One region of the Pseudomonas sp. AK106 genome, then DNA from elsewhere that is predicted to be linked to it. Evidence: predicted binding sites of a transcription regulator. Region 1 holds the regulator's gene; each other region holds the start of a gene.
The links. Region 1 encodes sigma-54, which starts transcription at its own class of promoters, with help from an activator protein. Its sites were predicted from a motif close to ANTGGCATNNANNTTGCTNT; they were not measured.
Positions count from the first base shown of each region.

Region 2: a site for sigma-54 is predicted at 1,808-1,827, ahead of M1E04_RS10060 (CmpA/NrtA family ABC transporter substrate-binding protein). Genes of this name have one in related genera too.
Region 3: a site for sigma-54 is predicted at 1,737-1,756, ahead of glnA (glutamate--ammonia ligase). Genes of this name have one in related genera too.

Region 1 is NZ_CP096426.1:1,011,946-1,015,178, reverse strand. It holds gene lptA (lipopolysaccharide transport periplasmic protein LptA) at 1-39, shown strand, start outside; gene lptB (LPS export ABC transporter ATP-binding protein) at 39-764, shown strand; gene M1E04_RS04585 (RNA polymerase factor sigma-54) at 954-2,447, shown strand; gene hpf (ribosome hibernation-promoting factor, HPF/YfiA family) at 2,524-2,832, shown strand; gene ptsN (PTS IIA-like nitrogen regulatory protein PtsN) at 2,845-3,233, shown strand, end outside.
Region 2 is NZ_CP096426.1:2,220,365-2,223,597, reverse strand. It holds gene rmf (ribosome modulation factor) at 324-539, shown strand; gene M1E04_RS10065 (quinone-dependent dihydroorotate dehydrogenase) at 680-1,702, opposite strand; gene M1E04_RS10060 (CmpA/NrtA family ABC transporter substrate-binding protein) at 1,977-3,185, shown strand; gene M1E04_RS10055 (ANTAR domain-containing response regulator) at 3,198-3,233, shown strand, end outside.
Region 3 is NZ_CP096426.1:204,661-207,893, reverse strand. It holds gene thiI (tRNA uracil 4-sulfurtransferase ThiI) at 68-1,522, opposite strand; gene glnA (glutamate--ammonia ligase) at 1,855-3,233, shown strand, end outside.

The sequences.
Region 1 (3,233 bases):
CAGCCGAAAAAGAAAACCGACCAGCAGAAGGCCCAGTAATGGCAACGCTGAAAGCCCAACATCTGGCCAAGGCCTATAAAAGCCGCCAGGTCGTACGTGACGTCAGCCTGTCCATCGAGAGCGGTCAGATTGTCGGCCTGCTCGGCCCCAACGGCGCCGGCAAGACCACCTGCTTCTACATGATCGTCGGCCTGGTTCAGGCCGATCAGGGTCGCGTTCTTATCGACGACCAGGACGTCAGCCACCAGCCGATGCACGGCCGCGCTCGCGCCGGTATTGGCTACCTGCCACAGGAAGCGTCGATCTTCCGCAAGCTCTCCGTCTCGGACAACATCATGGCGATTCTGGAGACCCGCAAGGAGCTCGATCGCACTGCCCGTCGCAAGGAGCTGGAAAGCCTGCTGCAGGAATTCCACATCACCCACATTCGCGACAACCTGGGCATGAGCCTGTCGGGCGGTGAACGTCGCCGCGTGGAAATCGCACGCGCCCTCGCCACTTCGCCGAAATTCATTCTGCTCGACGAACCTTTTGCCGGTGTTGACCCTATTTCCGTAGGCGACATCAAGCAGATCATTCACCACCTCAAGGCCAAAGGGATCGGCGTGCTGATCACCGACCACAACGTGCGTGAAACGCTGGATATCTGCGAAACCGCCTACATCGTCAACGATGGGCAGCTAATTGCCGAAGGCGACGCCGAATCCATCCTTGCCAACCAATTGGTCAAGGAAGTGTATCTGGGTCACGAGTTCCGCCTGTAACCGCAGTGATGACACGAGGTTGTGCGGTACGCCGCAACGCGCGCTATCGCCGACCTCGTTTTTTAATTGTCATCACACTCTAGGCAAACCCTCCAGCTTCAGGCATATAATTTGCTTAAGTTGGCGCCCTCGGCGCCCTGGTAGTAAATGGCGCGCAGTGCGCCGGCGAATAAGGTGTTAAGCCCTGCCATGAAACCTTCGCTAGTCTTGAGAATGGGCCAGCAGCTGACGATGACGCCTCAGCTGCAACAGGCAATCCGCTTGCTTCAGTTGTCGACGCTGGATCTCCAACAGGAGATTCAGGAGGCGCTGGAGTCGAACCCGATGCTGGAACGGCAGGAGGAAGGCGACGATTTCGACAACGCCGACCCCTTGGCGGATAACGTAGAGCAAAAGCCCAACGCTGATGTTCAGGAGCCCACCTACCAGGAATCGGCGCCTACCGTCGACAATCTGGATGAGGGCGACTGGAACGAGCGCATCCCCAACGAGTTGCCTGTCGACACCGCGTGGGAAGACGTCTATCAGACCAGCGCCAGCAGCCTGCCCAGCAATGACGATGACGAGTGGGATTTCACCACCCGCACCTCCGTTGGCGAAAGCCTGCAAAGCCACCTGCTCTGGCAGCTCAACCTCGCGCCGATGTCGGACACCGATCGCCTGATCGCCGTGACGCTGATCGACTGCATCAACAACCAGGGCTACCTCGACGAAACACTGGAAGAATTGCTCGACGCTTTCGATCCTGAGCTCGATATCGAGCTGGACGAAATCGAAGCCGTTCTGCACCGCATCCAGCAGTTCGAGCCTGCGGGCATCGGCGCTCGCAACCTGAGCGAATGCCTGCTGCTGCAGCTCCGTCAGTTGCCGGCTAAAACCAGGTGGCTGGCGGAAGCGCAGAAGCTGGTCAGCGACTACATCGATCTGTTGGGCAGCCGCGACTACGCGCAACTGATGCGCCGCATGAAGCTCAAGGAAGACGACCTGCGGCAGGTCATTGAACTGGTCCAGAGCCTCAACCCGCGCCCCGGCTCGCAGATCGAGTCCAGTGAAGCCGAATACGTTGTGCCTGACGTCATCGTGCGCAAGGACAACGAGCGCTGGCTGGTGGAGCTGAACCAGGAATCCGTGCCGCGCCTGCGGGTCAATCCGCAGTACGCGGGGTTCGTGCGTCGTGCCGATACCAGCGCCGACAATACGTTCATGCGCAATCAGCTGCAGGAAGCGCGCTGGTTCATCAAGAGCCTGCAAAGCCGTAACGAGACGCTGATGAAGGTGGCGACGCAAATCGTTGAACACCAGCGCGGCTTCCTTGAGTACGGCGACGAGGCCATGAAGCCGCTGGTTCTGCATGACATCGCTGAGGCGGTCGGCATGCACGAATCGACGATTTCCCGGGTCACCACGCAGAAATTCATGCACACCCCACGCGGGATCTACGAACTCAAATATTTCTTTTCCAGCCACGTCAGCACCTCGGAAGGCGGCGAATGCTCGTCCACGGCGATTCGCGCGATCATCAAAAAACTGGTCGCTGCGGAAAATCAGAAAAAGCCGTTGAGTGACAGCAAGATCGCTGGTTTACTGGAAGCACAAGGCATTCAAGTGGCCCGTCGCACAGTCGCCAAGTACCGTGAATCCCTTGGGATCTCGCCGTCCAGCGAACGCAAGCGACTGATGTAAAGGTCACATGTCAAAGTGTTCCAGTGGCAGGCATTACGCCTGCCTCTTAATGCACTGGCAACGAAGGAGAAGCTGTATGCAAGTCAACATCAGTGGACACCAGCTGGAAGTGACCGAACCTCTGCGTACCTACATCGGCGAGAAACTCGCCCGACTGGAACGCCATTTTGACAAGATCACGAATGTGCAGGTCACGATGGAGGTCGAGAAGCTCAAGCAGAAGATCGAAGCCACCTTGCACGTTCCTGGCGCTGAAGTGGTTGCCAACGCCGAACACGACGACATGTATGCAGCCATTGACCTGCTTGCCGACAAGCTTGACCGCCAACTCAAAAAACATAAGGAAAAACAGCAAAGTCTGCTGCAAGGCGCGACTGCTCGCTGACACTCCCCACTCATGATCCGACTTGAAAATATTCTGACCCCTGGCCGTTCACTTGTGAACGTGCCAGGCGGCAGCAAAAAAGCCGTACTCCAAAACATCGCCAGCATGATCGGCAAGCAAGTGCCCGATCTTGATGAACAGGTGGTGTTTGAAAGCCTTATTGCCCGTGAAAAACTCGGCTCCACCGGTTTCGGTAATGGCATCGCCATTCCCCACTGCCGCCTGAAGGGCTGTACAACGCCTGTCAGCGCCGTGCTGCATCTCGAGAAACCCATCGATTTCGACGCCATCGACGGCGCGCCGGTTGACCTGCTGTTTGTGCTGCTGGTCCCGGAAGCGGCCACCGATGCTCACTTGGAACTGCTGCGCCAGATCGCCAGCATGCTCGACCGTGACGATGT
Region 2 (3,233 bases), 1.2 Mb from region 1:
ACCGTAAACCGCCAGTACTCTCAATTGCGAAACACTTGCACTGCGACCTGAAAGCCCCGTTTAGAAGGGGCCCCCGCAAAAAACACTGGTCAAACGAGTGATTGCTTATGGTCGTAATGCCTGAATGGTTACGTTCTTATGACAAAACGATCATTCACAGCGCATCTTTCATTGGTTAGAAATCACCCAAGGTCATCGCCGCAACGGCGATGGCATCAAGCCCGCGACGCCGGCAGCGGGCCGCTAACGGCAGAAGATTTTCTGCCGGACCTCAGCCTGAGGTCTCCAGGGACATTACAGTCAACAAACGAGGGCAATACCCTATGAGAAGACTTAAGCGTGATCCGATGGAAAGAGCATTTTCGCGCGGATACCAATATGGCGTATCCGGTAAATCCCGTGAGCTTTGCCCATTTACTCTACCGTCAGTGCGTCAAGCCTGGATCAATGGCTGGCGAGAAGGACGCGGCGACAACTGGGACGGTATGACCGGCACTGCGGGCATTCACAGACTCAACGAACTTCACGCGGTCGGCTGACGCAACCCTCACGTTACAGCCTGACCTAAAGCTTTTTCGACATTCTTGATCGCTTCACCATTACCACGCACGCCCCACCCGGGCGGCGGGCCAAGGCCCAAGAGGGGTTCCAGTCGGAACCCCTCTTTTCGTCTGGATGATCAGCGGGACATCGACGCGATCGCGTCCACCGACTGGCGAATCAACGCCGGCCCCTTGTAGATAAAGCCTGAATAAATCTGCACCAGACTCGCCCCTGCCGCGATCTTATCGGCCGCGTGCCTGCCTTCGGTAATGCCACCGGCGGCAATGATCGGCAAGCGCCCGCCCAGCTCACCGGCCAGCACCTTGACGATGTGCGTGCTCTGCTCGCGCACCGGCGCGCCCGACAGGCCGCCTGCCTCGTCGCCATGGGGCAACCCTTCGACGCCCTGACGGCTGAGGGTGGTGTTGGTCGCGATCACCGCGTCCATGCCCGACTCCAGCAGCGCACCGGCAACCAGCACGGTCTCTTCGTCGCTCATGTCCGGGGCAATCTTGATGGCGAGCGGCACGCGTTTGCCGTGGATCAGCGTCAGCGCTTCCTGACGCACCCGCAGGGCTTCGAGCAGTTGCTTGAGCGAATCGCCGAACTGCAGGCTGCGCAGGCCCGGCGTATTGGGCGAGCTGACGTTGACGGTGACGTAACTGGCGTGGGCGTACACTTTGTCCAGGCAGATGAGGTAATCATCCACGGCGCGCTCCACCGGCGTATCGGCGTTCTTGCCGATGTTGATGCCCAGTACGCCGTTGTACTGCGCGGCCTGCACCCGGCTGACCAGATTGTCGACGCCCAGGTTGTTGAAGCCCATGCGGTTGATGATGGCTTCGGCGTGGGGCAGACGGAAAATGCGCGGCTTCGGGTTGCCCGGTTGCGGGCGCGGCGTGACAGTGCCGACCTCGACGAAACCGAAGCCCAGCTGCGAGAAGCCGTCGATGGCCGCGCCGTTCTTGTCCAGCCCCGCCGCCAATCCGACCGGGTTGGGGAAGCGCAGGCCCATGACGGTCACCGGCAGCTGCATCGGCGCCTTGTTGAACAGGCCGTTGAGCCCCAGACGCCCGCCCGCTCCGATCAGGTCGATGGACAGATCGTGGGAAGCTTCGGGGGAGAGTTTGAACAGTAACTGGCGGGCCAGGTTATACATGGGCGGGGGCGGCTCGATTGCGGCTGGGATCAGCGGCGGATTATAAACGCCGGTGCAGGCGAAGCGCGAGGCATGTCGCGAACTTTGCTGACTGACCTGTTCGCCGCTGGCATATCGCTTGCTTTAAGTCCTGCATCGACTCGATCCAATGGCGGAGCGAGACACAGGACAATGACGTCGCTGTCGCCCCGGTTTCAATCGGGGCGAGGCGGCGTTTTTTTTGGACGACCGGCAGCGTTGAAAGGCGCGTCGGCCTCCACGCGGAATGGCACTCATGAATGACACGCTTACCCCCTCGCTGGCCTGGGTCAACGGCAGCGATGCACCGGAATTGGCCAGCGTCGACCTCGGCTTCATGGCGCTCACCGACAGCGCCTCGCTCATCGTCGCCGCGACCCAGGGCTTCGCCCAGCCCTATGGCCTGCACATCAATTTGCACCGGCAGTCATCGTGGGCCAACCTGCGCGACAAACTGGTCAGCGGCGAACTGCATGCCGCTCACAGCCTTTACGGGCTGGTCTACGCCGTGCAACTGGGGCTGGCCGGGCCGGCGAAGCACATGGCAGTACTGATGGGGCTGAACCAGAACGGTCAGAGCATCAACCTGTCGAGGGCGCTGCAGGACGCAGGTGTGACCACTCCTGATGCACTCGATCGACGCACGCACCAAAGCGACCCAAAACTCACGTTCGCCCAAACCTTCCCCACCGGCAACCACGCCCTGTGGCTGTATTACTGGCTCGCGAGCCAGGGCATTCACCCACTGCGCGACGTCGACAGCGTGGTGGTGCCGCCGCCGCAGATGGTCGAGCACCTGCAGGCCGGTCGCATCGACGGCTTTTGTGTCGGCGAGCCGTGGGGTGCCAGCGCCGTTCAGCAGAACCTGGGCTTCACCCTGGCGACGTCCCAGGCCATCTGGCCGGATCACCCGGAAAAGGTGCTGGGGTGCAGCCTGGAATTCGTCGAGCAATACCCCAACACGGCGCGCGCCCTGGTGATGGCCGTGCTTGAAGCCAGTCGCTTCATCGAAGAAAGCGCTGACAACCGCCGAAGCACCGCGCAGTTGCTCGGCGCCCCCGAGTACGTCAATGCACCCGTCGGCGCTATCGAATCGCGGCTACTGGGCGAGTACGACGACGGGCTCGGCAACCGGTGGCACGACCACCATGCCATCCGCTTCCATGATGAAGGCCGGGTCAACATGCCGTGGCTGTCTGACGGCATGTGGTTCATGACCCAGTTTCGCCGCTGGGGCTTGCTGCGCGAAGACCCGGATTACCTCGGCGTCGCCCGCACCGTCCAACAGCTTGGCCTGTACCGCGAGGCCGCCGAGGCACTGGGCATCGCCGTGCCGCCCTCGCCCATGCGCAGCAGCCAGTTGATCGACGGCAAGATGTGGGACGGCAGCGACCCGGCGTGTTATGCCCGCAGCTTCAAGCTGCACGCGCTGGCCGATGCCGCCCTCGCTCATGCCGATCGCTGAGGAGACGCCACCATGCTGCGAATCCTGCTGATCAATGACACCCCCAAA
Region 3 (3,233 bases), 810 kb from region 1:
CCGTTACGGCTGACGACTGGTGTCGGGGGGCCGGTGACGCAAGCCACAGGCAAACAGCCCCGGGCACTTAGCTCGGTCGATAAACGCGCACATTGGCATGCCCCTCACTGAGCAGATGATGAGCATGCAGGCGACTCATGACGCCTTTGTCGCAATAGAGCAGGTACTGGCGCGTATCATCCAGTTCCTTGAAACGGCTGTTCAATGCAAAGAACGGCAGCGTTTGTACTTCAACGCCAGTCAGCGCCAGCGGGCGGTCTTCAGCGTCATCCGGGTGACGGATGTCGATGACCACTTGCCCGGCCAGCGCCTGACCAACTTCTTCAATCTGAACGTCCTGGCCCAATTCCTCGATCACGCGATCGATCGGTACCAGACGAGCGTTTTCAAGCGCACGCTCGAGCACGGCCATGTCGAACGATTTTTCTTCGTGCTCGACCCGGTTGCGCTTGGCAGCGGTCTTCGGGTTCACCGAAATCACCCCGCAGTATTCGGGCATGTGCCGGGCAAAATCGCCGGTGCCGATCTGATCGGCCAAGTCAATGATGTCCTGCTTGTGACTGGCGATCAGCGGCCGCAAGACCAGCTTCTCCGTCACGCAATCAATGACCGACAGGTTGGGCAGCGTCTGGCTGGACACCTGGGAAATCGCCTCGCCGGTGACCAGCGCGTCGATTTCCAGCCGGTCGGCAATGTTCGTCGCGGCGCGCAACATCATACGCTTCAATACTACGCCCATATGACTGTTATCGACTTTTCCGAGAATTTCTCCCAGAACTTCCTCGAACGGTACGCTGACAAACAGCACGCGCTGGGAGCTGCCGTACTTCTTCCAGATGAAGTGCGCGACTTCCATCACGCCCAGCTCGTGGGCACGTCCGCCCAGGTTGAAGAAGCAGAAATGGCTCATCAGGCCACGACGCATGATCTGGTACGCGGCCACGGTGGAGTCAAAACCACCGGACATCAGGATCAGGGTCTGCTCAAGCGAACCCAGCGGATAACCGCCCATGCCGTTGTGCTGGCTGTGAATCACGAACAGGCGCTGGTCGCGGATTTCGATTCTGACTTCGACTTCCGGGGCCTTCAGCGAGATGCCGGCGGCGTTGCATTCACGGCGCAGCTTGCTGCCGACGTACTTCTCGACGTCCATGGAGCTGAAGTCGTGATGACCCGCTCGCTTGCAGCGCACCCCGAATATCTTGCCGGGGATCGCATCGCCGAAGTGCAGCTTGCACTTCTCATAGATGTCTTCCATGTCGCCCAGCGGATACTGGTCAACCTGCAGAAAGTGCGTGATGCCGGGCATGCAGCTCAGCCGCTCGGTCATCTCGCGCAGCACTTTGGCATCCTCGACCCTGGTTTCGACCTCAAGGTTGTCCCACACGCCATCCACCACCAACGCCGGGTCCAGATCGCGGAGCACCGTACGGATGTTCTTGGCCAGCTGTTTGATGAAGCGCTTGCGCACAGGCCGGCTTTTGATAGTGATTTCTGGGAAGACTTTGACGATTAATTTCATGAAAACAGCGCGCTAGGTCCCGGTCGAAAAAGGGGGGCGCGGATTATAGCGGAAATTGCTCAAGGTTTAACCAGTTATCGTACAGTCAATCGTCCACGCACCAAAACGGCCCTGTATACAATTAATTGGCACCACAACGGTGCGCCTGTTTTCGAATATGCGACGTTTAACACGCTAAAAGGCAGGTATTCCCGAGGAAATCCCAACACAGGGCACTGGCATGCAAATTGCTCCCTTGTGAGGCAGGTTGCCTTGGTCGAGTATCGCGCCCGGCATCACCCAAATTGAAGGGCCCACTACTACTCAGGCCCTAATCCACCCCGGAGGACAACATGTCGAAGTCGGTTCAACTCATCAAAGATCATGACGTTAAGTGGATTGATCTGCGCTTCACGGACACCAAAGGCACTCAGCACCACGTGACCATGCCGGCCCGCGATGCGCTGGAAGACGACTTCTTCGAAGTCGGCAAAATGTTCGACGGTTCCTCCATCTCGGGCTGGAAAGGCATCGAAGCCTCCGACATGATCCTGCTGCCGGACGACGAAACCGCCGTCCTGGATCCGTTCACCGAAGAGCCTACCCTGATCCTGGTTTGCGACATCATCGAACCGTCGACCATGCAAGGTTACGATCGCGACCCACGCGCCATCGCTCACCGCGCCGAGGAATACCTGAAGTCGACCGGCATCGGTGACACTGTATTCGCCGGCCCTGAGCCAGAATTCTTCATCTTCGACGAAGTGAAATTCAAGTCCGATATCTCCGGCTCCATGTTCAAGATCTACTCCGAACAAGGTTCGTGGATGTCCGACGCTGACATCGAAGGCGGCAACAAGGGCCACCGTCCAGGCATCAAAGGCGGCTACTTCCCGGTTCCACCGTTCGACCACGACCACGAAATCCGCACCGCAATGTGCAACGCTCTGGAAGAAATGGGCCAGGTCGTCGAAGTTCACCACCACGAAGTCGCAACCGCTGGCCAGAACGAAATCGGCGTGAAATTCAACACGCTGGTTAAAAAGGCTGACGAAGTTCAGACCCTGAAATACGTCGTGCATAACGTTGCCGACGCTTACGGCCGCACCGCTACCTTCATGCCCAAGCCTCTGTACGGCGATAACGGTTCGGGTATGCACGTTCACATGTCCATCTCCAAAGATGGCAAGAACACCTTCGCAGGCGAAGGTTATGCCGGCCTGTCCGACACCGCTCTGTACTTCATCGGCGGCATCATCAAACACGGCAAGGCCCTGAACGGCTTCACCAACCCGGCAACCAACTCGTACAAGCGTCTGGTTCCAGGTTTCGAAGCGCCGGTCATGCTGGCCTACTCGGCTCGTAACCGTTCGGCTTCGATCCGTATTCCTTACGTCAATAGCCCTAAAGGCCGTCGTATCGAAGCACGTTTCCCGGACCCGGCAGCCAACCCTTACCTGGCATTCGCTGCCCTGTTGATGGCTGGCCTGGACGGCATCCAGAACAAGATCCACCCTGGCGATGCTGCTGACAAAAACCTGTATGACCTGCCGCCTGAAGAGGCGAAAGAGATCCCACAAGTTTGCGGCAGCCTGAAAGAAGCCCTGGAAGAGCTGGATAAAGGCCGTGCGTTCCTGACCAAAGGCGGCGTATTCAGCGACGACTTCATCGACGCTTACATCGCTCTGAAATCCGAAGAAGAAATCAAAGTACGCACCTTCGTACACCCACT